3 regions of the Massilia sp. TWR1-2-2 genome follow, and region 3 is predicted to be linked to each of the others. Evidence: predicted binding sites of a transcription regulator. Region 3 holds the regulator's gene; each other region holds the start of a gene.

Region 1 (9,810 bases), on a different contig from region 3:
GGCGCCGCGCGGACTTGCAAGCAGCCGCGTTTCAGTGAAATGCGCGGAACACGCGCGCTTCGCCGCTTTTATCGCCGTGCCGGGCGCTAGATGCCTCGGCGGCAAGGATCATGCGTTCGAGCTGGGCGTCCTCGAAACGGGCCAGCTCTTCGGTCGCCGCCGACAGGGCCAGCGCCAGCTTGGCGCGCGCGCTCTGGTACAGCTGGCTGGTGTACCGATCGGTACTTTTCAGCAGTTCTTCAGCGTTATCGATCACCAGGCGCAAGTCGCCGATGAGTCGTACCTGGGTTTGCGGGCTGTGTTCGGGCCTATTCATGGCGGTCACCTTAGGGGCCGGTTGATCACGTCTTATGATATAAGCAAGCAAGGCCAGGTCATTTTGTGTCCACGCAAATGACAGGAACCGCTCGCCTGCATTTTACCTTTGTACTGCCGCCGCGCATGTCAGGCGCCGTCGGCATTTCCGGCAATCACGCTAATGCGCACGTCGCCCACGCTGACGGTCTGGCCGGCGCGGATTTTCGCGGTCTTGCGTAATTCCTTTTTGCCGTCGACCGACACCGCGCCGCTGGCAACGAGGTTCTTGCCGGCGCCGCCGCTGTCGACCAGGCCGGATAACTTCAGCAGCTGGTTGACTTCGACAAATTCGGAATTCAGTTCGAAAGTAAGTTTTTGCATCTTATCCTTGTAAAAATTAAATGATCGTTCGATAACGCACAGTGCGCAACACGCGCGAGGATTTTATCCCGGCCCGGGCCGGGTCATCTCGAGCGGCACAATCCACTGGTCGAATTGCTGCTCGGTCACAAAGCCAAGCTGCAGCGCCGCTTCCTTCAGCGTGGTGCCGTCGTGCTGTGCCAGTTTCGCAATCTGCGCCGCGCGGTCGTAGCCGATGTGCGGCGCCAGCGCGGTGACGAGCATCAGCGAGCGCTCCATCAGCTCGGCAATGCGGGTGCGGTTCGGTTCGATGCCATGGGCACAGTGATCGTCGAACGAGCGCATGCCGTCGGCCAGCAGGCGGGCGCTTTGCAGAAAATTATGCGCGATCATCGGCTTGAAGACGTTCAGTTCGAAGTTGCCGGAAGCGCCGCCGATGGTGATGGCGACGTCGTTACCGAACACCTGGCAGCACAGCATCGTCAGCGCCTCGCACTGGGTCGGATTGACCTTGCCCGGCATGATGGAGCTGCCCGGCTCGTTTTCCGGGATGGTAATTTCGCCCAGCCCGGAGCGCGGTCCCGATGCCATCCAGCGCACGTCGTTGGCAATTTTCATCAGCGCGGTGGCCAAGGTTTTCATGGCGCCATGGACGGCCACCAGTGCGTCGTGGCCGGCCAGCGCGGCAAACTTGTTCGGCGCCGTCTTGAACTGCAGGCCGGTGCGCGACCCCAGTTCGGCCGCGATGCGGTTGGCAAAATCGGGATGGGCGTTCAGGCCGGTGCCGACCGCGGTGCCGCCGGCGGCCAGCAGCAGCAGGCCGGGCAGGGCGCCGCGGATCAGTTGCTCGGCATACTCGAGCTGGGCGACATAGCCGGAGAACTCCTGGCCCAGGGTCAGCGGCGTTGCGTCCTGCAGGTGGGTGCGGCCGATCTTGACGATGTCGGCGAACTGGCGCGCCTTGCCTTCGAACGTGGCGCGCAGCTTCGCCAGCGCCGGCAGCAGTGCCTGCGCGACGGCGCCCGCCGCCGCCACGTGCATTGCCGTCGGGAAGATGTCGTTCGACGACTGGCCCAGGTTGACCTGGTCGTTCGGATGCAGCAGGCGGCCTTCGCCGCGTGCGCCGTTCATCAGCTCGGAGCCGCGGTTGGCCAGCACTTCGTTCATGTTCATGTTGGTCTGAGTGCCGGAGCCGGTCTGCCAGACGGCCAGCGGAAACTCGTCCGGATGTTGCCCTGCCAGCACTTCGTCGGCGGCGCCGATGATGGCGGCGGCCGGTTCGTCCTTGAGCAGGCCGAGCGACCGGTTCACGGCGGCCGCGGCGCGCTTGACCTGGGCCAGCGCGGCGATCAGTTCGGGCGCCATCCGCTCCGACGAAATATGGAAGTGTTCGAGCGAGCGCTGCGTCTGCGCCCCCCATAAACGAGCGGAAGGCACCTCGATCGGCCCGAAACTGTCCTTTTCGATTCTGCTTTCCATGCTCGATTCCTGTTCTTGGTGAGGATAGTATTAAAGAGTTTACTCCAACGCTCCGTTAACGACGCTGGGAGTGCCGATTTTGACATCCAACAATTACCAGCCGATCGAGTCCAACTATATGCGTCAACGCCCTTACGCCGTCCTTGCCTTTCTTGCCTTGCTTGCCTCCGCCGGCGCGCATTCGGTCGAGTTGGGAGAGACGCGGGTGCGCTCGCACATCGGCCAGCCCTTGTCGGCCGACATCGAGCTGAACGGGATGGAGAATGACAAGGCGCCGCTGCAGGCGGCTTTGGCCGACATGGACGTCTACCGCGGCGCCAACATCGCCATGCATCCGGCGCTGACGGGAGCGAGCATTTCCGTCATCCAGCGCGAGGGCAAGCGCTACCTGCGCATTTCCTCGCCGCGCCGGGTCGAGTCGGAGCTGGTCAACGTGTTTTTCGAGCTGATCGAAAACGGCCAGCGCTCGGTACGCCAGGTGACCTTGTGGCTGAAGGCCGATCCAAGCCCGGCGCCGCCGCCTGCGGCGGAGGTGATCGCGGCGGCGGCGCCGCCGCCGCCGCCGGTGCGTGCGCCAATCGTCGCGCCGATCCTGCGCGCTGCTTCACCGGTCGCGCCGGCTGCCTGCGTCGCGCAATTTAGCGCCGCCCAGATCGCTAGCTGTACCGCGCTCGACGCCAAGAACGTCGCGCTGAAGACCCAGATTCTCGATCTCGAAGAGAAAGTCAAGCGCCTGACGGTGGCGATGCAGGCCGGCGCCCTGGTGCCGGCCGTGGCGGCGCCCGCCGTGGCGACGGCTGCGCCAAAGCCACTGCCGTCCAAGCTGACCCCAATGGGTGCGCCGGAGGCCAAGCCAGCCGGCTCGACGCCGTGGTTGTTCATCGGCGTGGCCGGCGCCGTCGTGTTCGTGCTGATCGGCTTGCTGTTACTGTTACTGACGCGCAAACGCAACGCGACCAAGGTGAAGCCGCAGGCGAAAGTCGGCCTGGGCTTCATCGCCAGCGTCAAGAACCGGCTGCTGCCAGCCAAGAACGAGTTCAGCCTGACCACTGCAGAAGAGCCCGCCGCAGGATAATTTTTAGGAAATGTTGCTAAAAAGAGAGGCGCGCACACGCTTGTCTACACAAGCTTGCTTTTTGCGCTATACTTATTTCCGTGCTCCTGAGGGAACACAAAAAACGCGGCAAGGATCTGGCGCAGCCACCAACGATAGTGTGGCGCGGCAAGCAGATGAACGTTGAAGAAACGCCTGTCCCGGAAGCGGTCTGTTGGGCCAACGATGTGCTCGCGGACGCCGGATGCAACCGGCACGAGGCGACACCAGGAGATACCTGGTGTTCGCTCTCCCCCATTCAGCGGGTTCCACCAGGAACCGGCATAAAAATAGCGCCCCGCGGGGCGCTTTTTTTATGTATCTGGTGCTCAGTGGGCGGCCATCGCCTTTTCCAGCTGGCCCATCCATGGCTCGGTCGCGTCGCGGATTGCGCGGTCGTTGGCCATGATCTGCTTGAGCAGGTCGATCTTGCGCATCCGTGGCGCGCCCGACAGGGCCGGCACGCCGCTGTCGATGGCCGCGGCGTGGCTGGCGCACTGCTGTTCCATGTTGGAAAGCGCGTTCCAATCACCTGCCTGTGCTGCCAGCGACATCTTTGCTGTCAGCCCTGCAAGGTTTTCGTACATCGAGAGAACGTCGTTGGATGTCATCATTACACCAGCTAAAAAATTAGAGCGGATCACCGCGTGTCCCTACATAACGGTGCGCCTGAGCACAACTTTAGGTTTTTTTTGAAATTAATCAAAAAATTATTTCAATTTGTTACGCGGGAAAGAAACCTTAGCCGATTCGCCACGCCGTTCAACGGCCATTCCGCGGTTTCGACGTTCTGCCCCATGTCTATGCAGTTCGTCGCATTTGTCGCCCGGCGCTGCCGCGCTTTCCCTACAGTGCATGCTCGGCGCGTACGCCACCGTCATCGACCAGAACAAGAAAAGGATCTTCATGAGACATTTTCAACCCAAGCACCTTGCCGGTGCTGCCGCGCTCGCCGTGGCGGCCCTCGCCGCCCATGCCGAGGCGCCGTACAAATTCGCCGCCACGCCCGGCAAACTGCCGAAAGACGTGGTGCCGGTGCAGTACGCCGCTCACCTGGTGCCTAATATTGCCGACAACACCTTCCTCGGCGCGCAGACGGTGGAAATCGACGTGCTCAGCGCGACCTCGAAGATCATGCTCAACGCCGTCAACCTCGAGATCGACAGCGCCAGCCTGTCCGGCCGCGACATCGGCGAGATCAAGCTCACGCCCCAGCTCGACAAGGCGCAGGAAACGCTCAGCTTCGACCTGACGCGGCCGCTGGCGCCGGGACGCTACAAGCTGGCGCTTAAATTCCACGGCCTGATCAACCGCGAGGCGCGCGGCATGTTCCACATGGATTACAAAGTGGGCGGCGCCGACAAGAAGATGATCGCCACCACGATGGAGCCGACCGACGCGCGGCGCCTGCTGCCGACCTGGGACGAGCCGTCGTTTCGCGCCACCTTCAAGCTGACGGTGGACGTGCCGGCCAGCTTCAAGGCCTATTCCAACACGCCGGTCGAAAAGCTCGAAAAGCTCGACGGCGGCCTGCAGCGCTTCTCGTTTGGCGTCACGCCAAAGATGCCAAGCTACCTGGTGGTGCTGGTCGCCGGCGAGCTCGAAAGGCTAGTCGGCAAGCAAGACGGCGTCGACCTCGGCATCGTCACCACCGCCGGCAAGCTCGGTTCGGCGGCCTACCCGATGGCGGTCACGCGCGACGTGCTGCGCTACTACAACAATTACTTCGGCGTGCCATACCCGCTCGCCAAGCTCGACCAGATCGCCATTCCGGGCGGCTTCAATGGCGCGATGGAAAATTGGGGCGGCATCGTCTATAACGACGCCGCGCTGCTGTTTGACCCGAAGACCAGCACCGAAAGCACGCGCCAGCTGACATTCAAGGTCAACGCGCATGAAGTGGCGCACCAGTGGTTCGGCAACCTGGTGACGATGGCGTGGTGGGACAACCTGTGGCTCAACGAAGGCTTCGCCTCCTGGATGGCAGGCAAGGCCACCGAGCACTTCCACCCCGAGTGGCGGCCTTTCCTCGACGACCAGGTCGACCGCGAGTCGGTGCTCAATCTCGACGCCCGCAAGACCACGCACCCGATCCAGACGCCGATCCTTAACGAGGCGCAAGCGGCCAACGCGTTCGACGCGATTACCTATGGCAAGGGCCAGGCTTTCCTGCGCATGCTCGAGGCCTACCTCGGCGAGGAGCCGTTCCGCAAGGGTATCCGCGCGTACATGGCCAGGCACCAGTATTCCAACACCACCAGTGCCGACCTGTGGATTGCGCTGGAAAAAGCATCTGGCAAGCCGGTTGAGAAACTGGCTTCCGACTGGACGACCCAGCCGGGCTTTCCGCTGGTGAAGGTGGAACAGGCGTGCGAGGGCGGCAAGCGCAAGGTGACCTTGTCGCAGGAACAGTTCCGCCTCGACGAGCCGGCCACACAAAAGCGCCTGTGGAACGTGCCGGTGCAGGTCGGCACCGTCAACGGCAAGGCGTATTACACCTTGCTGTCGGGCCCAAGCACGACGGTGATGCAGGGCAGTTGCGACGGCACCCTGGTGGTCGATCCGGCCAGCGTCGGCTTTTTCCGCGTGCAATACGACCAGGCGTCGTTCGACGCGCTGGCCAACCAGGCCGGCAAGCTGACCGACACCACGCGCCTCAAATTGCAAAGCGACGCCTGGGGCATGGTGATGGCCGGCCGCATGCAGCTCGACAGCTACGTCAAGCTGATCTCGCGCTACGGCGACGAGCCGCGCTTCGCGGTATGGAGCGGCATCCTCGACAACCTCGGCACGCTCGAGCGCCTGACCGCCGGCGAGCCGGAGCAGGCGCAGGTGTACCGCTTCATCATCGCGCTCGTCAGCCCGAAGTTCGCCAAGCTCGGCTGGGACGAGCGGGCCGGCGAGCCGGCGGAAGACCGCCAGCTGCGCTCGCGCCTGGCCGGCATGCTCGAGCGCGCCGGCGACCCCGCCGCCGTCGCCCAGGCGCGCAGCCGCTTTGCGCGCTACCTGGCCGATCCGGCCAGCGTCAGCCCGTCGATGATCGACTTCGTCGTGCGCGGCGCCGGCCGCAGCGCCGACCAGGCCACCTACGATGCGCTCACCGCGCGCGTGCTGCAAACGCAAAGCACCGAGGAACGCAACCGCCTGAGCGGGGCGCTGGCAAGCGCGCGCGATCCGGCGCTGAGCGCGCGCACGCTGCAGCTGTCGTTGTCGCGGCAATTGCCGCCGCAGGTAACCACGATGATGGCGCCGATGGTGGCCGGCAATGGCCACATCGACCAGGCCTGGGACTTCGCCGTCGCCAACCGCGAGGCGCTGGCCAAGGACACGGATGCGATGAGCCAGAACCGCGCGTTTTCGGGTATCGTAGCCAGCTCGACGAAGGAGGCCGATGCCGACAAGATGGAGTCGTTCGTCAAGCAACACTTCGGTCCGGACGCGCTGGTCGAAGCGCAGCGGATCGGCAACGGCATCCGCATCCGCGCCGCACTTAAAGCGCGGCTGTTGCCGCAAGTGCGCGCCGCACTCAAATAAAAGTCATCTCTTACGGAAAAGGACATCATGAAAACCAGCTGGACTCCCATCAAGACCGCCGTCAGCGTCGCCCTTTGCAGCGCCGCCCTTTGCAGCGCCGCCTTCTTCACGTCGCCTGCCTTTGCACAAAGCACGCCTGCCGCCGCGCCCCAGGCACAAGCGAACATGGCGCTGCTGCCGGGCGACGACTTCTTTACCTACGCCAACCGCGAGTGGCTCGACAAGACCGAGATACCTGCGGACCGCAGCAGCTGGGGCGCATTCGCCGCCATCGCCGAGGACACCAACGCGCGCATCGTCAAGATGTTCGACACGATTAACGCCGACAAGAAAGCCAGCGCCGAAGCGAAGAAGGTTGCCGCGTTCTACCAGACCTACATGGATGAGGCGGCGATCGAAGCGAAGGGCGCCGCGCCGCTCAAACCAATTCTGGCGAAGATCGACGCCATCCGCGACAAGGCCGAACTGACGCGCGCGCTCGGCGCGTCGGTGCGCGCCGACGTCGACCCGCTCAACAATACCAACTTCTTCACCGAGAATGTCTTCGGCGTGTGGGTGGCCCAGGGCCTGACCGATCCGTCGCGCAACACGCCGTACCTGCTGCAGGGCGGCCTCGGCATGCCTGACCGCGCCTACTACCTGACCGACAGCACGCGCATGGCGGAGCTGCGCGTCAAGTATCAGCAGCATATCGCCGCGATGCTGAAGCTGGCCGGCTACGCCGACAGCGATGCGCGCGCCGCGAAAGTGTTCGCACTGGAAATGGCGATCGCCAAGTCGCACGCCACGCGGGAAGATTCGGCCGATGTCCAAAAAGGCAACAACACGTGGACCTTGAAGGACTTTTCCGCCAACGCGCCCGGCATCGACTGGCCGGCTTTCTTCAAGAGCGCCGGCCTGGGCGGGCAGGGCAAGTTCATCGTCTGGCATCCGGGCGCCGTCAAGGGTGAAGCGGCGCTGGTCGCCAGCGCCGACCTGGCCAGCTGGAAGGACTACCTGGCGTTCCACCAGATCAACCACTTCGCGCCGCACCTGTCGAAGGCCTTTGTCGACCAGCGCTTCGCCTTCTACGGCACAGCACTGTCGGGCACGCCGGAGCAGTCGCCACGCTGGAAGCGCGCGCTCGGCGCCACCAATACCGCGCTCGACCAGTCGGTCGGCAAGGTCTATGTCGAGCGCTACTTCGCCGCCGAAGACAAGACGCGCGTGCGCCAGATGGTCACCAACATCATCGCAGCGTTCAGCAAGCGCGTCGACAAGCTTGACTGGATGGCGCCGGCCACCCGCGCCCAGGCGCAGCAAAAGCTGAAGACGCTGTATGTCGGCGTTGCCTACCCGGATCGCTGGGATTCGTACGCCGCCCTCAAAGTGCTGCCGGGCGATGCATTCGGCAACGTCGTGCGCGCCGAGGAATTTCACACCGCGCAGCAATTGGCCAAGCTGAACAAGAAAGTCGACAAGACCGAATGGTCGATGCCGCCGCAACTGGTCAACGCCGTCAACATGCCGCTGCAAAACGCCATCGTGTTCCCGGCGGCGATCCTGCAGCCGCCGTTCTACGATCCGAAGGCGTCCGACGCCACCAACTACGGCGCCATCGGCGCGGTGATCGGCCACGAAATCAGCCACAGCTTCGACGACCAGGGCGCCCAGTTCGACGCCCAGGGCCGCCTGCGCGACTGGTGGACCAAGCAAGACATGGAGTATTTCAAGAAAGCGTCGGCCAAGCTGGCGGCGCAATATTCCGCCTACAAGCCGTTCCCCGACCTGGCCGTCAACGGCAACCTGACCTTGTCGGAGAACCTGGCCGACTTGGCCGGCCTGTCGGCTGCCTACGACGCCTACCGCGCCACCTTGGCCGGCAAGCCGGCGCCGGCCGATGCCGACAAGGCGTTCTTCCTCGGCTTCGCCCACAGCGAGCGCAGCAAGATGCGCGAGGCGCAACTGCGCCGCATCGTCATGACGGATGGCCACGCGCCGTCGCAGTACCGCGCCGCGACCGTGCGCAATGTCGACGCCTGGTACGACACGTTCAACGTGCAGCCTGGCCAGAAGCTGTACCTGGCGCCGGCGGAACGCGTGCGCGTCTGGTAATGTGATGCTCGGGATCGCGCGGCATGTGCCGCGCGGTCCGCTCACTGCGCCCCGACATGACCGACAACATCGACAACATCACCCGCCGCACCCTCGACTATTACGACGGCCACGCGCGCGAATTTTTCAACGGCACCATCGACCACGACGTCACGCAGAACATCGATGCGCTGCTCGGCGCGATCGGGGCGACGCCGCCTTTCACCATTCTCGACCTCGGCTGCGGGCCGGGACGCGACCTGAAGACGTTCAGCGCGCTGGGCCACCGCGCCATCGGCGTCGATGGCTCCGCCGAGTTCGTCGCGATGGCGCGCGCCTACAGCGGCTGCGAGGTGTGGCAGCAGGATTTCGTCCACCTCGACTTGCCCGCCGAAATGTTCGACGGCATCTTCGCCAACGCGGTACTGTTTCACATACCGAGCCGCGCCTTGCCGAAGGTGCTGGCCGACCTGTACGCGGCGCTGAAACCCGGTGGCGTGCTGTTCAGTTCAAACCCGCGCGGCGACAACGAGGAGGGCTGGAACGGCCCGCGCTACGGCAGTTATTACGATTATGAAACTTGGGAGCGGTTCATGATTGCCGCTAAATTTTCCGCCGTGCATCACTACTACCGCCCGCCGAATCTGCCGCGCGACGAGCAGCCGTGGCTGGCGAGTGTGTGGCGCAAGTAATATGTGAAGTACCGAACAGAAATGATGCCTGGATCGTCTTATCGTGATTGCTCATCCACGAAGTGAGGTAGCGCCATGAACAAGGACCAGGTCAAAGGCAAGGCGAAAGACATCGGTGGCAAAATCCAGGAGGAAGCCGGCAAGGTAGTAGGCAGCAACAAGCAGCAGGCCGAGGGATTGGCGAATCAGGCCGAGGGCAAGCTGCAGGAGAAAGCGGGCGACGCCAAGGAAGTCATCCGGGACAGCACCCGCGGCAATCGCTGATCAGCTTGTCGTTACAAA
Region 2 (9,810 bases), on a different contig from region 3:
CGCTTCGCCGCCGGGCGACTGGCGCTCGCTGCGCTCGGGCGGGTCGCGGCTGATCTGCCACGACATGTGCTGGCCCGGCCACAGCTGGCCCTGCCAAGCGACGCGGCCCTGCTCGTGGCTCGACAGCTGCAGGTTGATGAACTGGGCGGTGGCCGGGTCGGCGGGGATGGCGCCGCCTGGCGCGAACGCGGCCGCGGCCGACGCTGGCGAGGCCGACGCCTGCACCGCCGGCCCGGCTTCCTGCCTGGCGGCGGCGCGCTGCATCTGCGGCTCGCGCTGCAGCTCGGTGAGCGCTCGCTTGCCGGCCGACCATTCGGCCACGTGCGATTCGTAGAACAGTCCGCTGGCGCCGATGGCGTCCTTCAGTACTGCGGCCAGCTTGACCGGGTCGGCGGAAGCGGCCGGAAGCAGCGGCAGTGGCGCGACGATGGTGTTCTGCGGGTTGGGCGCGCGCGCTGCCGCGCCGAGCACGGTGGTGATGACGCGCGCCGCGTCGCTCAGCGTCGAGCGGGTGCTGGAGGAATCGGATTCGGACAGCAGGCTTGCCGCCGGTGCGTCGCTGAACAGGCTGGCGGCGCGCTGCATGGCGCCAGCCCTGGCCGCGCCGGCGCCGGCGGCTGCGCCTGCGGCGGAACCGGCTGCGGAACCAGCGGCAGGACCAGCGGCAGGACTAGCGGCAGTGCTGGCGAGGGACCCGGCGCCCGCGCCAGGCTCGGCCAGGCTATCGGCGACAAAGGCGGGAATCGGCGCGGACTGCGGCGAGCCGGTGACCTTGAAAGTAGGGCGGGGCGTCAGGGCAACGAGCGTCAGCGGCACTTCGGCGCCGGGCTGCGGATTGGATGGCAGCATCATGCGCGCCGGCGTGCCGGCGACCCTGACCAGAAAGCTGCCGTCGGTCAGGCGCGACAGCACTTCGGCCTGCATCGACTTGCCGACCTGGCCGGACAGCGAACGCTGGAACTCCTGCTGGCGGGCATCGGCGACCGCTTCGGCGGCGGTGACCGGCGTGATCCGGGCGACCGGCGCGACGTTGACGATGTCGGCGGCGGGGATCATCGTGCGCCTGCCGCGGCCCGGCTACAAACACCAGACCCTACGGCATCAGCGACCGCGCTGGCGGGCATGGCGGGCATTCACTTCAGGCGCCGTAAGCCGCCGACAGCTTGCGCGAGGCGCCACTGCTGTTGATCAGGGCCGACAGTTCGGCCATCCACGGCGTCGTCAGGTTGCGGATTTCGCGGTCGTGGGCGAGGATCTGATGAATGATCTCGACCTTGCGGGCGCGGATCGGGCCGGACAGGGCGGCGACCGGTTCGCCGGCCTTGAGCGTCTGCACGTGGCTGGCGCAATCGGTCTCGAGGGCAGCGAGGTTTTCCCAGTCGCGCGACTGCGCCGCCAGCAGCATCTTGCCGGTCAGTTCGTTGACGGTTTCGTAAAGCGAGATGACTTGTTCGCTGTTCATGATTTACCCTGCAATGGAAAACGATGCGGTGCGCGGCGCCAGGCTGTCGTACGCGGCGCGCGGCGGTTCGATGGCGGCTGCAGCTGGCTTGGCGGCGGCGCCGATGGCGTCCCACGCGCCCTTCAGGTCGAGCAGCAAGGTCTGCACTTCCTCGAGAATTTCCGGCTTGTTGCTGACGTTGGCCATCAGCAGGCGCCGGCCCATGTAGTCGTACAGCGAGTCGAGGCTCTCGGCGATCTGGCCGCCGGCCTGCTTGTCGAGGCTGGCGCGCAGGCCGTTCTCGATGATCAGGATGGCTTTCGATATGGCCATGCCTTTCTTCTGGATCTCGCCCGCTTTCATGTGCGCGTGGCCGGCGCGCACTGCCACCAGCGCGCCTTCGAACAGCATCACGATCAGCTGGTGCGGGCTGGAAGCGACGACGCCGGTTTCGAGGCCGACCTTGGCGTAGCTGTTTGCCCCTCTTTGTGACGTTCCAAACATGGATGCTCCCTCCTAAATATATTTCGACTGATTACTACCGATTGTTCAGGTTGCTAATTGCCGTCAGCTGCTGCGCCAGGTAAGTGCTGGTGTTGTTCATGCTGCTCAGCGACAGGTCGAGCGCGGTAAACTGCGCACGGTAGCGTTTTTCAACTGTGACCATGCGCGCATTGAACTCCGTTTCGCGCTTGGTGATGTTGCGGATCGATTCGCTGATGCCGTCGGTACGCGATGCCAGCGGACCGCCCACCGCCAACAGGGAGCTGGCGAGTTTCTCGAACTGGGCCGCATAGCCGGTCGTGGCGGGCTTGGCGGTGTCGCCGGTGCCGTTGGCCGGCACGGCGGCAAACAGGCCGGCGAAGTCGTCGAAATTGCTCGCCAGTGCCTTGTTGAGCTTGGCGCTGTCGAGCGCCAGCGTGCCGTCTTTTTGCACCGTCACGCCCACTTCCGACAGGCGCGTCAAGCCGCCCTCGCCGGGAATTGCCGCCGCCAGCACGCCGCGCACCTGGGTCTGGATGGCGCGAACGCTCGCTTCACCGTTCAGGATGGCCGCTGTCTTGGTGGTCGGGTTGTAGGCCATCGCGTCGCGCAGCGTCTGGCTGATGTCGTTGTAGGCCTTGACGAAGGACGTCACCGCGGTCGACACGGCGCCGGTGTCGCGCACCACGTTCAGCGCGGTGGTGGTGCCGACGTTGGTCTTGAGCAGGTTCAAGGTGACCCCGGTGACGACGTCGTCGACCGTGTTGGACGGTTTTGACACGTCGATGCCGTCGAGCTTGAACTTGGCGTCGACGGCGGTGCCGGTCTCCCTCATCGCCTTGGCCGGATCCATCGGATCGTGGGTCAGCAGGGCCGACAGCAGCGGGCTGCCGGCCGGGTCGGCGTCGACCACCGAGATCTTCATGCTGCTCGCCTGGCCGGTGCTGTTTTGCGTCAGGGTCAGGCGGTACGGCGTGGCGCTGCCGTCGTTGACGATGGCGGCGGTGACGCCGATGCCGGCCTTGTTGATGGCGTCGCGGATATCGGCCAGCGAACTGCCGCCGTCGATGGTGACGCTCTTGGTGGTGCCGGCGCCGGGCGTAAAAGCGGTCGCGTCGATGTACTTGCCGTCGGCGCCTAGGGTGGCCGGGCCGGGCTTGCCATCGGCGCCGAGGGGCCCGACAATGGTGCCGAGGTCGAACTTGATGACGCCCTTGCCGAGCGCGACGGTGTCGCTGCCGGTGCCGTCGACGACCAGTTTCTGCGCCTTGGCCAGCTGGCTCACTTCGAGCGCATAGGTACCGGGGGCGGCGGCAGTGGTGGAGGTAACGGAGGCGATCGTGGTGTCGATCAGGGAGCTTTTGGTGCCCTGGAACTTGCTGACCTCAGACAGCGCGCGCACCGAGCTCTGGAACTGCGACAGGGCGCCTTTGAGCGTGCCGAAGCCGGTCAGCTTCATCTGGTAGCTGGTCTCCTGCTTGATCATGCGGGCGAGCGGCTGGCGCTCGACGGACATCAGCTTCGTGACGATGCCCTCGATGTCCATGGATGAACCGATGCCAGAAAGAGATCCCGCCACTGTTGCCCCCTGCTTCAAAAGTTAAATATACGTTGTTAACGGCCCAAGCCAACTGGACTTTAGAGGGACGATCACCTGTCTATTCTGGAACTACACAGCTGGCGCCACTCAGGCGCTTTGCTTGACGAGCAGGCTTTGCAGGCGGTCGAGCGCCTTCGCAATTTCCAGTGCTTCCTCGGTCGGCATCTGGCGGATCACTTCCTGGGTGCTCTTGTCGACCACCTTGACGATGGTGCGGTCGCTGTCGTCGTCGACCGAGAACTCGAGGTCCTGCGAGCGTTCCTTCAGCGCGTGGTTGATGCTCTTGAGTGCGTGCGAGACTTCGTCTTCCGTTGCCGTCGCCGCTGGTTGCTTGGCGGCCATTACAGTTTGGGTCGGCGCCGCGTCGTTGCGCGCGGCGATGGCCGCGCTCTTGTCGGCGGGCGGCGTTGGTGGCGCCGCTGCGCTCGTTTGTGGACGGATTTCCATGCTAATTCCTTAAACGGAAAAAACCCGGCCGGGAGAACCGGACCGGGTTTCGTGTTGCGGTGAAGACTTGTTGATTAACCGCGCAGCAGGGCCAGCACGCCGTTTGGCAGCGAGTTAGCCTGTGCCAGCATGGCGGTACCAGCTTGTTGCAGGATCTGGCCGCGCGTCAGCGAAGCGGTTTCCTTGGCGAAGTCGGTATCTTGAATCCGGCTACGCGAAGCCGACAAGTTTTCCGACGACGTTTGCAGGCTCGATACGACCGAAGCGAAACGGTTCTGGTAAGCACCCAGCGAAGCGCGGGAAGTGCCGACCGTGGCCAGCGCGCCGTCGATGGCCGAGATGGCCTTGGCAGCGTTGGCGGAGGTCAGTACATCCATGCTCGACAGGCTCGACACCGACGATGTCGTCGTTGCTGCGACTACGCCGCCGGCTGCTGCCAGGCCAGCTTTGGCCAGGTTCGCGCCGCCGTAGACGATGCCGCTTGCGCTGCTGCTGCTCAGGGTGACGGTACCGTGGTTCGCTTTTGCGACGCCGACGGCGACGCCGGTGCCCGTACCGGCCGTGGTGCTGACAGCAGCGCCGCCGTAGGCGATGTTAGCCTGGCTGGCGAAGCCGCCCGAAGGGGTACCGACAGCGACGGCGGAGCCGGCGGCGTTGGACGATTCGATCTTGACTGCCGATGCGGTGCCGTCGAGCTTGGTGATTTTGAGGTCACCGCCAGCGACGGTGCCGCTGACGCTGTGGGTAGCCGAGTTGGCGGTGGCGAACGAATCGACGCCTGCCTGCACCGTTGCAGCGGTGATGCCGGTGCCGACGGCGGTCGATGCGAGCAGCGATTGGCCATCGACGCTGATCGAGAACTTATCGGTCGCGGTAGTGGAGCTCAGTGCAGTGTAGGCGCCGAACGCTACTTCGGTCGTCTCGGTGCCGCCCTTGGTGCCGACAGCGGCGGTAGCCAGGCCAGTCTGGGCCAGGAACGCGGTCTTGTCGGTCGCGACGGCGGCGGTGCTTGCTGCAGTGCCGTTCAGGCCGATGCTGATGTCGCGGCCATCGGAAGCGGTCAGGGTCAGCGCGCCGGTGGTGGCGTTGGCCGACGCGGTCACGCCGGTCTGGGTAGCGATCTTGTTGATGGCCGCCGCAACGTTGGCGCCCTGGCCGGCTGCGGTTGCGCCGCCGCTGACTGCGCCGACGTTGACGCCGTTGATGCTGAACGTATCGGCGGCGATGGCACCGGTGGTGGCGCCGAAGGTCGTCGCCGAGCTGCCGGACACCTTGTTCACGTCAGCCGATGCGGTCACGCCGCTGTCGGCCGAGATCTTGTTGATCGCTGCTGCGATCGAGGAGGCGCTCGAGGCGCTTTGGCCTGGTGCTGCACCCATCGCCGACGCGCCGACCTGGAAGCCGTTCAGGGTCATGTCGCCGGCTGACAGAGCGCCGGTGGTTGCGCCGCTGCTGATCTTGGCATCGAAGCTGGTGCCCACGCCGCCCAGTTGGGAAGTACGTGCGCTGGAAATCGACTCGATCGTGATGCGGTCGTTGCTGGTGTTGTTGGCGCCGATCTGGAAGTCCTGCGACGAGAACGAACCGTCGAGCAGTTTGACGCCGTTGAACGACGAGTTCTGTGCGACGCGGTCGATTTCAGCTGCCAGCGACTGGACTTCGCCGTTCAGTGCTGCGCGGTCCGATGCCGAGTTGGTGCCGTTCGAAGCCTGCACAGCCAGCTCACGCATACGCTGCAAGTTGGTACCGATCTGAGCCAGGTCGCCCTCGGCCGTTTGAGCCAGCGAGATACCGTCGTTGGCGTTACGAGCTGCCTGGTCGGAACCGTTGATCTGCGACGTCATACGCTCCGAAATTGCCAGACCGGCGGCGTCGTCTTTTGCGCTGTTGATACGCAGACCGGACGACAGACGCTGCAGCGAAGTCGTGAGAGCGGTTTGCGACGAATTCAGGTTACGTTGCGAATTCAGCGAAGCGATGTTGGTGTTAATAAATGCAGCCATTTTAATTCTCCAAACTGGGTAATTCCGGGGTGGGCTACGTGCCGCGTCTTACTTTGGTCTGCCTCGCTGTTCCGAGACAATCAAACCGCAGTTGAATCTGGTAACGTCGCTCCCCTCAAAAAGTTGATAGGAGAAAACAATAATAAATCTGTGGTTTCACTCTCAGCTTTGGCAAATCCGGTGCGCTTAAACGACAGCGAAAAGGTGAACTTTAGGGCGAAATTAATTTTATTTTGTGTCGCCGGGGCCGACGTTTTGTTATCGTTTTACTCACGAATTTGACAGTCTCGGCAGCGCGTGGCGGCGTCTGTTATTTCGCCGACAACGGAACCGCGGTCAGCGCGAGGCGTGATACCGAGGCAACAGAGGTGACGTGAAGTTCAGGGAGGGAATCGGGATGCGGGCCCTGCGTCCGCTCGAACGCAGGCTTGTACTGAGGATATTACTCGGCGACGATGACGCGGTTCTTGCCGCTCTTCTTGGCCTGGTACATCGCCTTGTCGGCGCGCGCCACCAGCGCCGGCTGCGCCTCGTTCGGGTAGCGCAGCGCCACGCCAGCCGAAAACGTGATCAGCAGCTTCTCGTTCTCGTGCAGGAAGAAATGCTTGGTCAGCTCGCGCTGCAGACGCGTCATCGTCTGCGCCGCCGCCTCGACCGTGGTCTCCGGCAGCAGGATCAGGAATTCCTCGCCGCCGAAGCGGGCAATCACATCCATCGAGCGCAGCGTTTCCTTGACGATCTTGACCAGGTGCTTGAGGGCGCCGTCGCCAGCCAGGTGGCCGTAAGTATCGTTGAGGCGCTTGAAGTCGTCGAGGTCGAGGATGGCCAGGCACAGCGGCGTGCCGCGGCGGTCCGAGCGCGCCGTTTCGCGCTCGAACACGTCGTCGAGCCCGCGCCGGTTCAGGCTGCCGGTGAGCTGGTCTTCGCGCACCAGCTCGCTCATGTGGCGCAGCTCCGCCTCCAGCGACACGATGCGCTGCTCGGCTTCCAGCACTTCCTGGCGCGCGGCGATCATGCGGTCGCGCGACTTGAGCGCCTCGGTCTGCACCAGCCGCGTTTCGCGCAGCACGTCGCCGAGCACCACGTTCAGGTCGTCGATGTTGTCGGCCTTGCTGATCTTTTCGGAGAAGCCGCCAATCTTTTCGTGGAAGTCGCCAGTGCTGGCCGCGACCGAGCCGAGCCGGTCGATGAACGTCATCATCATGTTCTTGACGGTCGACTTGACGTCCGACAGGCTGTGCTTGAGCCGGCTTTGCTTGTAGATCACGTCTTTCAGGCTGCGCGTGGCGTCTTCCAGTGCGCGCTGGTCCATCGGCCCGGAAATGAGCTCCTGCACGGCGTCGATCTGGCCGCGCAGCCAGCTGTCGTCATCGAGCAGTTCGCTGACGTTTTCCAGCAGCAGCTTGAACAGGCGCAGCAGCAATTCCTGCTGTTCGGCGACGTCGCCGCTCTTGATCTCGATCTGGTAGCACAGCTGCTTCAGGCGCACGGCGATTTCGCCCAGGGCTTCGTCGGTGTGCGCCAGCTTGGCGGCGGCGCCGAGCGATTCCGCCTCGGTCACCAGCGCCGGCATGCCGGTCAGCAGCGAGGCGACGGCGACCGTCAAGGTGCGGCTGAGCAGGTCGCGCAGCTGCTTCGACTCGGCCGCTTCGGACAGCGGCGCCAGCTCAATCGTACTGGCCTTGCGAAAATGCTTTTCCACCAGCTGCGACAGGCCGCGCGCGTAGCCGTCCCAGTCGCGCGCCTTGACGGCGCGATTGAAGCGGCGACCGAACTCGGCCAGCTCGCCCGGCGTGTCGGTCAGCTTGCTGGCGAAGTTGCCGAGCACCGTCTCGGCACCGCTGTCGGCAGGCGCGGGCGGCGCCACCGGCTCGGCGACGATGCCGGCGATCTCGTCATAGATGGCGCGATAGGCGTCCGGCGTCGGCGCGATGCGGCGCGTGGCCAGGCGACGAAATGCTTCGCGTGCGATGTCGGCGGGATTCTGACCGGGAGCGGCCGGCGGTTTTGCGGGAGGGAGCGACATGGCGAAAGCGGGAACGGCTCGGGTTGGTATCTGATGGCGTAATGATAAGCGCTTTTGCCGACAGGCGAACGTTTAATTAGAAGGCAGAAAACCCATCTTCCCTGACGGCATTAAAACCGACTTATTCGATCAGCTGGTTCTTGATCGCATAATGGGTCAGTTCGGCGCTGTTTTTCAACTTCATTTTCACCAAGAGGCGGGCGCGGTATTCGCTGATGGTCTTCACCGACAGCGACAGTTCCTGGGCGATCGCGCTGACCGTCTTGCCGGAGGCGATCATCGTCAGGGTCTGGTATTCGCGGTCCGACAGCGCCTCATGCGGCGCGCTGTCGTGGCCGTCGCCGAGCTGGCTGGCCAGCTCCTGCGCCAGCGCCGCGCTGACATACTTCTGGCCGGCGGCGACCTGGCGGATCGCCACCACCAGTTCCTGCGGCGCGCTCTGCTTGGTCAGGTAGCCGGCCGCGCCCGCCTTGAGCGAACGGATCGCGTACTGGTCTTCGCGGTGCATCGACAGCATCAGCACGGCCATCTCGGGATGCTCTTTCTTGACCTGCTTGAGCACCTCGATGCCGCTGCGGTCGGGCATCGAGATATCGAGCAGCATCACGTGGCACTTAGCCTTGCGAAATAACTTGATGGCGTCGAGCCCGTTTTCGGCTTCGCCGGCGACGACGATGTCGCGCTGCTCGGCGAGGATCTGCTTCAGGCCCTCGCGCACGATGGCGTGGTCGTCGGCGATGAAAACGCGGATGGTGGCTTTTTCGGTCATTGGGGCGATTCGGTTCCTGGCGAGGCCAGCTTGATCTTGATGGCCACAATGGTGCCACCTCCGCGCGTGCGCGACAAGGCCATTGTGCCGCCCAGCGCCAGGGCGCGCTCGCTCATGCCACGCAGGCCGAACGAGCCGGGCTTGATGCGGTCGGCCGCCTGGACACCGCCACCGTTGTCGCTGATTCTCAGGCAGATGTGATGGCGCAGGCGCGTCAGCGACACCGTCACCCGCGTCGCATGGGCATGCTTGGCAATATTGGTCAGCGCTTCCTGGAAAATGCGAAACAGCGCGCTGGCATGGTCGGCGGCCAGGTCGATGTCCTTCTCGTTCGATGTGAAGCTGCACGGCACGCCGATGTGCTTCTCGAATTCGTTGACTTGCCATTCGAGCGCGGCGACGATGCCGAAGTCGAGCATCGACGGGCGCAGGTCGAGCGAAATGCGGTGCACCGCCTCGATCGTGCGGTCGACCAGCGAATCGACGTAGACGGCCTTGTCGGCCAGCTGCGGCTGGTCGGTCGGCAGGCGCTTCGACAACATCGCCAGCGCCATCTTGATGGCGGTCAGGTTGCCGCCGAGGTCATCGTGGATTTCGCGCGCGATGCGGGTGCGCTCCTGTTCCTTGACTTCCTCGATGTGGGCGGTCAGCTCGGCCAGCCGGGCGCGCGAATTGGTCACTTCCAGCTGCGCGGCCTTGCTGGCGGTAATGTTCGTCATGATCCCTTCCCACTGCACGCCGCCGTCCCGCAACGGCCGCGGGCTCGAGCGCAGGTTGATCCACTTGACGTCCTTCCAGGCGTCGACCCAGATACGGCCTTCCCAGTTCCAGCTAGACATGCCGGCCGCCGAGGCGTGCATCGAGTCGCTGTAGCCCTTGCGGTCTTCCGGCAGGATCAGGCCGAGGAAAAGCTGCGGCTTTTTCTGCAGCGCCGCCGCGCCCAGGCCCAGCAGCGCGGCGCAGCCTTCGCTGAGGTAAGGGAAGCTGACGGTGCCGCCGGCGTCCAGCACGAACTGATAGACCAGCCCCGGCGTATTGCTG
Region 3 (9,810 bases):
CGCAGCGCCGCATGATGGCGGCGGTGCCGACCGCCGACGTGGTCGTCACCAACCCGACCCACTATGCCGTCGCGCTCAAGTATGCCGACGGCCACGGCGGCGCGCCGATGGTCGTTGCCAAGGGCGCCGACGAAGTGGCGGCGAAAATCCGCGAACTGGCCACGGAAAACAAGGTCGCGCTGCTGGAAGCGCCGGCGCTGGCCCGTGCGCTGCACAAGCACACCGAGATCGGCGACGAGATTCCCGAGGCGCTGTATTCGGCGGTGGCCGAAGTGCTGGCGTACGTGTTCCAGCTGCGCGCATTTAACAAAGGCGGCGGCAAGTATCCGGACCGTCCGACCAAACTGCCGGTGCCGCCCGAAATGGACCCGCTTAACCCCGCATCGCAAAAAAAGCCTGCATCGAATAACGGAGCAACACCATGAACGGCATCACTGTCCCATCCTGGCTGAGCGGACTGAGCGGCAAGGGCGGCTCCGCGCTGGCGGCGCCAATGATCATCATCTTGCTGTTGGCGATGATGGTGCTGCCGCTGCCGGCGTTCATTCTCGACGTGTTCTTCAGCTTTAACATCGCGCTGTCGGTCATTGTGCTGCTGACCAGCCTGTACACGGTCAAGCCGCTCGACTTCATGGCTTTCCCGACCATCTTGCTGGTGTCGACGATGCTGCGCCTGTCGCTCAACGTTGCCTCGACCCGTATCGTGCTGACCGAAGGCCATACCGGCGGCGCGGCGGCCGGCAAGGTGATCGAAGCGTTCGGTCATTTCCTGATCGGCGGCAATTACACGGTCGGTATCGTCGTGTTTATCATTTTGACCATTATTAACTTTACCGTCGTCACCAAGGGTGCCGGCCGTATCGCCGAGGTGGGCGCCCGTTTCGCGCTCGACGCGATGCCGGGCAAGCAGATGGCGATCGACGCCGACCTCAACGCCGGCCTGATCGGCGAAGACGAGGCGCGCCGCCGCCGCAGCGAAGTGGGCCAGGAAGCCGAGTTCTACGGCGCGATGGACGGCGCCAGCAAATATGTGCGCGGCGACGCGGTGGCCGGCATCATGGTTACCGTCATCAACATCGTCGGCGGCCTGCTGGTCGGCATGCTGCAGCACGACATGGGTTTCGCCGCCGCCGCCAAGACGTACACCTTGCTGGCCATCGGTGACGGCCTGGTGGCGCAGATCCCGTCGCTGATCATTTCGACCGCGGCCGGTATCGTCGTCTCGCGCGTGGCCAGCGACCAGGACATCGGCACCCAGCTGGTGGGCCAGTTGTTCGCCAAGCCGCAAGTGCTGTACATTACCGCCGGCATCATCGGCGGCATGGGCTTGATCCCGGGCATGCCGAACCTGGTGTTCCTGCTGCTGGCCGGCTCGCTCGCCGGCATCGCTTACCTGGCCAGCAAGCGCCTGAAGCAGCCAGCGGAAGTGGAAGAGGCCGCCGGCGGACCGGGCAGTGCGGGCGCGGCGCCTCAGGCTGCCGCCGCCGAGCAGGAAGAGGTCAGCTGGCAAGACATCATGCCGGTCGACACGCTGGGGCTGGAAGTGGGCTACCGTCTGATTCCGCTGGTGGACAAGGCGCAAGGCGGCGAGCTGCTCAAGCGCATCAAGGGCATCCGCAAGAAGTTCGCGCAGGAAGTCGGCTTCCTGGCGCCGCCGGTGCACATCCGCGACAACCTCGAGCTCAAGCCATCGGCTTACCGCATCACCCTCAAGGGTGTCGAAGTGGGCAGCGGCGAAGCGCTCAACGGGCAATTCCTGGCGATCAATCCGGGCATGGCCAGCGGCACCTTGCCGGGGCTGGAAACAACCGACCCGGCGTTCGGGCTGCCCGCCACCTGGATCGACGCCAGCCTGCGCGACGAAGCGCAAGGCATGGGCTACACCGTGGTCGACGCCGGCACGGTGGTGGCGACCCACCTGAACCACCTGATCACCACGCACGCTTCCGAGCTGCTCGGCCGCGCCGAAGTGCAGGCGCTGCTCGACCATATTGCCAAGGAGTCGCCGAAGCTGGTGGAAGACCTGGTGCCGAAGGTGGTGTCGCTGTCGACCTTGCAGAAGGTGCTGCAGAACTTGCTGATCGAAGGGGTGCACATCCGCGACATGCATTCGGTGATCGAGACCTTGTCCGAGCATGCGATGCACACGCAGGATCCGAACGACCTGACGGCGCTGGTGCGCATCGCGCTGGGCCGGGCGATCGTGCAGCAGCTGTTCCCTGGCGCTACCGAGCTGTCGGTGATGACGCTCGACAACCGGCTCGAGCGCTTGCTGATGCAGGCGATGGGGGCGGGCGGCGACGGTTCCGGCATCGAGCCTGGGCTGGCCGACACGATCGCGCAGCAGGCCGGCCAGGCCGCGGCGCTACAGGAGCAGATGGGGCTGACGCCGGTACTGCTGGTGCCGGGGCCGCTGCGGGCGCTGCTGTCGCGCTTCCTGCGGCGCGCGCTGCCGCAGCTGAAGGTGCTGTCGCATAGCGAGATCCCGGAGACGAAGACGATCCGCGTGACCAGCCTGGTGGGTGCGCCGGGGTAATTTTCCAGCAGGGTCTGAGCCAAAAAAACCGCCCAGACCCGTGCTGCATGAACGGCGTTTCAAACCCCAAGTCAGCAGGCCATACATACAACGAATCACCAATAATCGTTCGCCAGCCGTCAACGATATAGGTATCATAAATTTACCAAACTGCATTACCTCGGCTGCGCCGCTTCACAAGGAATGTCCATGCACACTTCGCCCCGCCTGCTGGCCGCATGATGAGCGACGAGCTGGTGCCGCTGTCGACCAGCGCGCGCGGGCGCTACTCGGCCGCCTTCCTCGCGGCGATCGAGGCCGGCCTGGCCGTGCGGCCGGAACACCGCCCGCAGGATGTGGCAGCCTTGCGCGCGCGCCTGTTTGCACTCGAGCACGAGGACGACGCCACCGTCATGCGGCCGGCCGCCGGCGAAGCGACGGCGCCGACGCGTGCGGCGCCGGCGCCGTCGCGGCCATCGGGCCCGCGCGCGCCGGCCGCGGAGCTGTCCGGGCCGCCGCCGCCGGGGCACTGTTGCCGGCCGCCGGCGCCGCTGCCAGCGGCTGCCGCCGCGTGCGGGCCGTTCACCGCGCTTGCCGGTCTCGACGACATCGTCCGCCACCGCGACCCGCTGATCTCGGTGAACACCCTGGCCCAGAAGGAACGCATCGTCATCGGCAAGGACCTGATGCAGTTCCGCATCACATCGAGCGAAGCGGGCTACCTGTACGTGTTCTTCGTCGGCACCGGCAGCGAGGAGATGCAACTGCTGCTGCCGAACGCGATCGACCGCGACGACCGCATCGCCGCCGACGCCACGGTGAACTTGCCGCGCAAGAGCTGGCAGATTGGCGCCGCCGGCCCGCCGGGCGTCAATCACGTGCTCGTCATGGTCTCGCGCGCGCCGCGCGACTTCGCTGCCGCCGGGCTGAGCAGCGGGGAAACCATGCCGCGCTTCGATTCCGCGCAGGCACGCCGGGTTTGGGCGGCGTGCCGGCCGCCACGCCGGTGCTGGCCGGCACGCCGACCTGCGCGAGCGGGGCCGGATGCGATGCCGGCTACGGCGCCACGCTGATGCGCATCGAAGAGGTCGCGGCCAGATAGTTGTCGCGTTGTTTATGCTGTTCTTTCTTGGAGGTCATATGTCAGGCATTGCTGGAAAGTTGGGCGTGGCGTGCATCGCCTGCGCGCTGCTGATGATGGGTGCGCCGTCGGCGGCGCAGACGCATGACGTGCTGAAAAACGACGCGACAGCGCAGGCATTTCTCGACGCGCTGACGCCGGCGCGGCACGGCCGGCTAAAGTGGCGGCGAAACCGGCCAGCGGTTCCGTTTTAACATCGAAGGGCATGCCGATGCGCGCGGCACCGGCGAGCGCAACATGCAGCTGTCGCAGCAACGCGCGCAGGCGGTGCGCGAGCACCTGGTCGGCCAGCTGCGCGTCGCCCCGGCCCGGTTGGTCGCGCTCGGCAAGGGCGACACCGAGCAGCTCAACAAGGAACACCCGGCCGCCGCCGAAAACCGGCGCGTGCGGATCGTCACCCTGACCGAATGATCCGCGCCATGGTCGCCGCGCTCGGCCCCGGCGCGCGGGAATAGCGGCCCATTCACCCACCTTTTCGCCAGATGGTTTCCGTGCGGCATCGTCGATACTTGTAACTGTGAGAAGCTGCAGTCGCTCATGTGAGCAGCGCAGGTACCCAGGAGCTTCATCGATGAATGTCAAAAAATTTACCGCCGCCACCTCGCGTGAAGCCTTGCGCAAAGTGCGTGACGCCCTCGGTCCCGATGCCGTCATCCTGTCGAACCGCCCAGTCGATGGCGTCGTCGAAATTCTCGCGCTGGCCAACGACGACGTCGCGTCGATCTCGGCGCCGGCGCACGGCACCGAGATGGCCCAGCCTGAGCCCACGCTGCAACACAGCGCGCCGCCCGAGGGCTACGCCAACCGCCGCGCGCCGCAGCCGCAGCCCGACAGCGTCGACATGGCCCAGATGAGCTCGATGATGTCGGCCGCCATCGCCCACGCCAAAGACACCGCCGCCGCCGAAATGTCGGGCATGATGAGCGAAATTCGCGCCATGCGCGGCCTGATGGAAACCCAGCTTGCCGCCATCTCTTGGGGCACCACCCAGCAGCGCGAGCCGGAAAAAGCGGGCGTGCTGCGCGAAATGCTGGCGGCCGGCTTTTCCGCCACGCTGGCGCGCTACCTGATCGAGAAGATGCCGTCCGGCAAAGATGCGGCCGAGAGCATGCGCTGGATTAAGACGGTGCTGTGCCGTAACCTGACGAGCATGACGGACGAAGACGAAGTGCTCGAAAAGGGCGGTGTGTTCGCCCTGGTCGGCCCGACCGGCGTCGGCAAGACCACCAGCACGGCCAAGCTGGCGGCGCGCTGCGTGATGCGCCACGGCCCGGAAAAGCTGGCCTTGATCACCACCGACGCCTATCGTATCGGCGGCCACGAACAACTGCGCATCTACGGCAAGATCCTCGGCGTGATGGTGCACTCGGTGAAGGACGAAGCGGACCTGCGCATCGCCCTGAAAGAGCTGCGCAACAAGCACACGGTGCTGATCGACACGGTCGGCGTGTCGCAGCGCGACCAGATGGTCACCGAACAGGTCGCCATGCTCAGCGAGTCCGGCGCCGACGTCAAACGCCTGCTGTGCCTGAACGCGACGAGCACCAACGAAACGCTCAACGAAGTGGTGCGCGCCTATCACGGCAGCGGCCTGGCCGGCTGCATCATGACGAAGATGGATGAAGCGGCCTCGATCGGCAACGTGCTCGACGTCGTGATCCGCCAGAAGCTGCGCCTGTTTTACATCTCGAACGGCCAGCGCGTGCCGGAAGACCTGCACCTGGCCGACCGCGCCATGCTGGTCGACCGCGCCTTCCGCCTGACGCGCGAGAACGCCGCCACCCAGTACGCCGACAACGAACTGCCGCTGCTGATGGCCCAGGCCGGCAATGCCGCCAACGATCGCAGCCTGCGCGGGGTGTCGCTTGGCTAATTTCGATTTTGACCAGGCCGAAGGCTTGCGCCGGATGCTCGCCGGCCCCAAGCCGCGCATCGTCACCTTTCTTTCCGCCACCGCCCAGGATGACAAGGGCGCGATGCTGGTCAACCTCGGCGCATCGCTGGCGCGTGCCGGCAACGACGTGCTGATCGTCGATGCCTGCCTGCATGAGTACGGCGTCGCCCAGCGCCTCGGCGTCGACCGCGGCGTGTCCTTGCTGCAGGTGGCGCGCCAGGAATGTGGCCTCAACGAAGTGATCCACCAGGTGCCGCAAGGGTTCGGCGTGGCCAGCCTGAAACGCGGCCAGGGCGCCCAGCGTCCCGGCCCCGACGAGCTGCGCCGCCTGGCCAAGAGCTTCGACGTGCTGGTCAAGCAGACCGGCATCGTCATCGTCGACGGCGAATTTTCCGACGACGACAGCTTTCCGGTGCCGATCATGGACAGTTCGGAAATCGTCGTGCAGGTGTCGACGTCGGCCGCCTCGATCACCGCCGCCTACAGCCTGATCAAGCGGCTGTCGCAGCAGCTGGGGCGTCGCCCGTTCGGCATCCTGGTGACGGGCGCTTCCGAAATCGAGGCAAAGGTGGTATACGATAATATGTGTTCCGCGGCAAGTCGGTATCTCGCGGTCCAGCTCATCTCGATGGGTTCGGTTCCGGCCGACGAATATCTGCAACGCGCCGCGCGTCTCGGGCGCGCCGTCGTCGATGCGTTTCCGCTGGCGGGCGCCTCGGTTGCGTTTCGCCGCCTGGCAGGGCGTTTTGCCCTGTCTGGAATGCCTCAGCTCGGTCGGACAGGGGGAAACACCCGTTTTGGCTCTTGATAACAAAGTTTAACCATGTACACGGTCAAAGGGAAAGCGGACAAGAATCAGCTGCTGACGGATCATATGCCGCTGGTGAAGCGTCTCGCCCACCACATGAAGGCCAAGCTGCCGCCGAGCGTGGAAGTGGACGACCTGATCCAGGCCGGCATGATCGGCCTGTTAGATGCCATCGGCCGCTATGAAGAGACGCACGGCGCCCAGTTCGAGACCTACGCGGTGCTGCGTATCCGCGGCGCCATGCTCGACGAGCTGCGCAACAGCGACTGGTTGCCGCGCTCGATGCGGCAAAACATGCGCAAGATCGAAGCGGCGATGAGTTCGCTGCAGCAAAAGCTCGGCCATCCGCCGACCGAATCGGAAGTGGCCAAGCTGCTCAAGCTGTCGCTGTCGGAATACCAGGACATGCTCGGCGACGGCGGCGGCCATCAGCTGTTGTACTACGAAGATTTCCACGATAACGAAGGCAACGACAACTTCCTCGATCGCTATGCGGTCGACGATGCCGATCCATTGCGCAGCCTGCTCGACGGCGACTTCCGCCAGGCGGTGGTCGATGCGATCGACAACTTGCCGCCGCGCGAAAAGATGCTGATGGGCCTGTACTACGAGGAAGAAATGAACCTGAAGGAAATCGGCGCCGTCATGGGTGTGTCTGAATCGCGCGTGTCGCAGCTGCACACGCAGGCGGTGGCGCGGTTGCGTGCGGCATTACGGGAGCAGGCGTGGACTGGGCCAGCGTAATTGGCATAGCCCTCGCGCTGGCGGGGCTATTCATCGGGCACGGCCTCGACGGCGGCAAGCTCGCCTCGCTGGTGCAGCCGGCCGCGTTCGCCATCGTCGTCATCGGCACCTTTGGTGCGGTGCTGCTGCAGACCGAGGCGCCGACATTTACCCGCGGCATGCGCATGCTGCGCTGGGTGTTTCGTCCGCCGCCGAGCCAGCGCGGCAAGCTGGCGCGCGACATCGCGCTGTGGAGCCTGCACGCGCGGCGCGACGGTTTGCTGTCGCTCGAGCAGCACATGCTCGACTCGACCGACAAGTTCGTCCAGAAAGGCCTGCGCCTGATGATCGACGGCATCCATCCGGAAAAACTGCGCGGGCTGCTCGAGACGGAAGTGACGGCGTATGAATTCGGCCAGCGCCAGGCGGTCAAGATCTGGGAAGCTGCGGCCGGCTATTCGCCCACCATCGGCATCCTCGGCGCCGTGCTCGGCCTGATCCACGTGATGGAAAACCTGACCGACCCGTCCAAGCTGGGCGCCGGCATTGCCGTCGCGTTCGTGTCGACCGTGTACGGCGTCGGCCTGGCCAACCTGTTCTTTTATCCGGTGGCCAACAAGCTCAAAAGCATCGTCGCCGAAACGGTGACCCAGTACGAGATCCTCACCGACGTGTTTTACGACATCGCCAGCGGCGACCATTCGCGCGTCATCGACGAGCGCGTGGCCAGCCTGATGTCGCGCCCGTAGCCGAACGTCATGGCGCGCAAGAAATTCGACGAAGAAACCGAAAGCCACGAACGCTGGCTCATTTCGTACGCCGACTTCATCACCTTGCTGTTCGCGTTTTTCGTCGTCATGTACGCCATCTCGGTGGTCAACGAGGGCAAGTACCGGGTGTTTTCCGACGCGCTCGGCGACGCCTTCGGCGGCAAGCGGGTGGCGCCGAAAATGGTCGACGAAATCCAGCCGTCCATTTCGCTGCCGAACCTGGCCGGCCGACGGCGCGCCGAAGCGATGCGGCGCGAGCGAGAACGGCTGACCTTGCTGGCGCGCGACCTGACGTCGACCCTGGCGCCGTTGGTCAAGGAGGGCAAGGTGCGGGTGACGCAGAACAGCCGCGGCGTCAGCGTCGAAATCAATGCCAGCGTGCTGTTCGATTCGGGCGACGCGACGCTCAATGCCAGCTCGAAGGAAGCGCTGCTGGCGCTGGCGGTATTGCTGAAGAACGATCCGCATGCGCTGCAGGTCGAAGGCCACACCGACAACGCGCCGATCCGCAGCCCGCTGTTTCCGTCGAACTGGGAACTGTCGGCTTCGCGCGCAAGCAGCGTGGTGCGCCTGTTTGCCGAGGCCGGCGTGCCGGAAGCGCGCATGACCGTCATTGGCCACGGCGCCAACATTCCGGTGGCCGCCAATACCGATCCGGACGGCCGCGCCCGCAACCGGCGCGTGGCCGTGACGATCCTGTCGGCGTTGCCTGACACCACCACCGAAATCCCCACTCGTTAGTAAAGTGCTGGTGTCAGGTCTGACATTCGGACATTTGTCCGAATGTCAGACCTGACACCAGCGTTGCGGCGGCGCGATTGTAACCATGCGCAACTGGGCTTGGCAGCGCAAAGAGGCCGGCGCAAAATCCCGCCATATTCAGCGAAGGAGTAATAATGGGTCTGGCAACGAGGGTGGCAAACACGGTACTGCTGGGCGCGGCGTTGGTGTTGGCCGGCAGCGCGGCGGCGAAGGACGGGGTGAGGAACATGGTCCACGAAATGGTCAAGGTCGAATCGCGCGAAGGCAAGGTGCTGGTGCGCCTGACGATCGACAACCAGAGCGAGCACACCATCTACGTGCCGCGCTCGGTCGCCTCCGAGAAGGAATTGTTCGGCAACTACTTCGAGGTGCGCGACAGTTCCAACGGCGACCCGGTCAACTACATCGGCCCGATGGTCAAGCGCGGCCCGCTCGGCAAGGAAGACTTCCTGGCGGTCAAGCCGCACACGCGCCATCACAACCTGATCGACATCACCGATGCCTACGCCTTCTTGCCGGGCCGCCGCGCCTATCAGCTCAACTACAACGGCCACTACGTCGCCGACCTGAAAAAGCTCGACCAGACTACGCCTGTCGAGCCCGATTCCGTCATGTTCGCCCACGTCGGCAAGCAGTAATTACTCCAGCGCCGGCGTGTTCTCGCCGAAATACTCGTGCGAGTCGGCGTTGTTGACGGCCCTGGCCGGGTCGCCGATGGCCAGGCCGGCCGCGCCTTCCTGCCCATACACCCAGTCGTCGGTGCCGGCGACAACGTTAAAGTGGCTCATCTCGTGCACCAGGGTGCCGCCTTTCGAGTCGATGCCGGTCATCGGCGCGGTCCAGAATGCGCGGCACACATGAATCACATACGGCTTGGTCGGATACACGTAGGCGAAATACGGTTTGTTGCAGCTGCAATCGACCGTCACCGGCCTCGTGGCGAGCGCATCCTTGATGGCCGCGTAGTTGCCGCGCACCGTGGACAGGCGCGCCGGGTCGCTGGCGCCGAACCAGTTGGTGTAGCGCGGCCCGAGCAGCTTGCGCGCCATCAGGTAGCGCTCGCCGTCGTCGGCCATCGCGCGCCCGGCCGTCACCGCCGTCGTCAGCGCGCTCTGCTGCGAGGCGCTGCATTTGGCAAACGACAAACTGGCGCCGCTGCCGCGCGCCGCGTCGGGCGCCGGCGCCGGTTCGCCGGCG

The links. The regulator FliA, encoded in region 3, starts transcription of late flagellar genes. The targets are predictions, from matches to a motif close to CTAAAGTTTNNNNNNNNNNNGCCGNTA.
Region 1: the regulator FliA is predicted to act here: its motif matches at 3,888-3,914, upstream of ACP7DD_RS17805 (flagellar protein FliT).
Region 2: the regulator FliA is predicted to act here: its motif matches at 3,540-3,566, upstream of fliD (flagellar filament capping protein FliD).

The regions. Positions count from the first base shown of each region.
Region 1 is NZ_JAFCWM010000018.1:87,993-97,802, reverse strand. Features, by position in the region: gene ACP7DD_RS17825 (DUF883 family protein) at 32-316, opposite strand; gene ACP7DD_RS17820 (RNA-binding S4 domain-containing protein) at 445-678, opposite strand; gene fumC (class II fumarate hydratase) at 742-2,136, opposite strand; gene ACP7DD_RS17810 (type IV pilus assembly protein FimV) at 2,255-3,211, shown strand; gene ACP7DD_RS17805 (flagellar protein FliT) at 3,559-3,840, opposite strand; gene ACP7DD_RS17800 (M1 family metallopeptidase) at 4,136-6,763, shown strand; gene ACP7DD_RS17795 (M13 family metallopeptidase) at 6,791-8,857, shown strand; gene ACP7DD_RS17790 (class I SAM-dependent methyltransferase) at 8,914-9,528, shown strand; gene ACP7DD_RS17785 (CsbD family protein) at 9,604-9,792, shown strand.
Region 2 is NZ_JAFCWM010000023.1:7,291-17,100, forward strand. Features, by position in the region: gene ACP7DD_RS19630 (flagellar hook-length control protein FliK) at 1-1,056, opposite strand, end outside; gene ACP7DD_RS19635 (flagellar protein FliT) at 1,139-1,462, opposite strand; gene fliS (flagellar export chaperone FliS) at 1,466-1,945, opposite strand; gene fliD (flagellar filament capping protein FliD) at 1,980-3,470, opposite strand; gene ACP7DD_RS19650 (flagellar protein FlaG) at 3,612-3,971, opposite strand; gene ACP7DD_RS19655 (flagellin) at 4,046-5,974, opposite strand; gene ACP7DD_RS19660 (GGDEF domain-containing protein) at 6,417-8,000, opposite strand; gene ACP7DD_RS19665 (response regulator) at 8,122-8,769, opposite strand; gene ACP7DD_RS19670 (histidine kinase) at 8,766-9,810, opposite strand, start outside.
Region 3 is NZ_JAFCWM010000016.1:32,716-42,525, reverse strand. Features, by position in the region: gene flhB (flagellar biosynthesis protein FlhB) at 1-425, shown strand, start outside; gene flhA (flagellar biosynthesis protein FlhA) at 422-2,536, shown strand; gene ACP7DD_RS16480 (DUF4384 domain-containing protein) at 2,758-3,588, shown strand; gene ACP7DD_RS16475 (hypothetical protein) at 3,626-3,850, shown strand; gene ACP7DD_RS16470 (OmpA family protein) at 3,894-4,067, shown strand; gene flhF (flagellar biosynthesis protein FlhF) at 4,228-5,529, shown strand; gene ACP7DD_RS16460 (MinD/ParA family ATP-binding protein) at 5,522-6,358, shown strand; gene ACP7DD_RS16455 (RNA polymerase sigma factor FliA) at 6,374-7,102, shown strand; gene ACP7DD_RS16450 (flagellar motor protein) at 7,084-7,830, shown strand; gene motD (flagellar motor protein MotD) at 7,840-8,592, shown strand; gene ACP7DD_RS16440 (hypothetical protein) at 8,748-9,251, shown strand; gene ACP7DD_RS16435 (M35 family metallo-endopeptidase) at 9,252-9,810, opposite strand, start outside.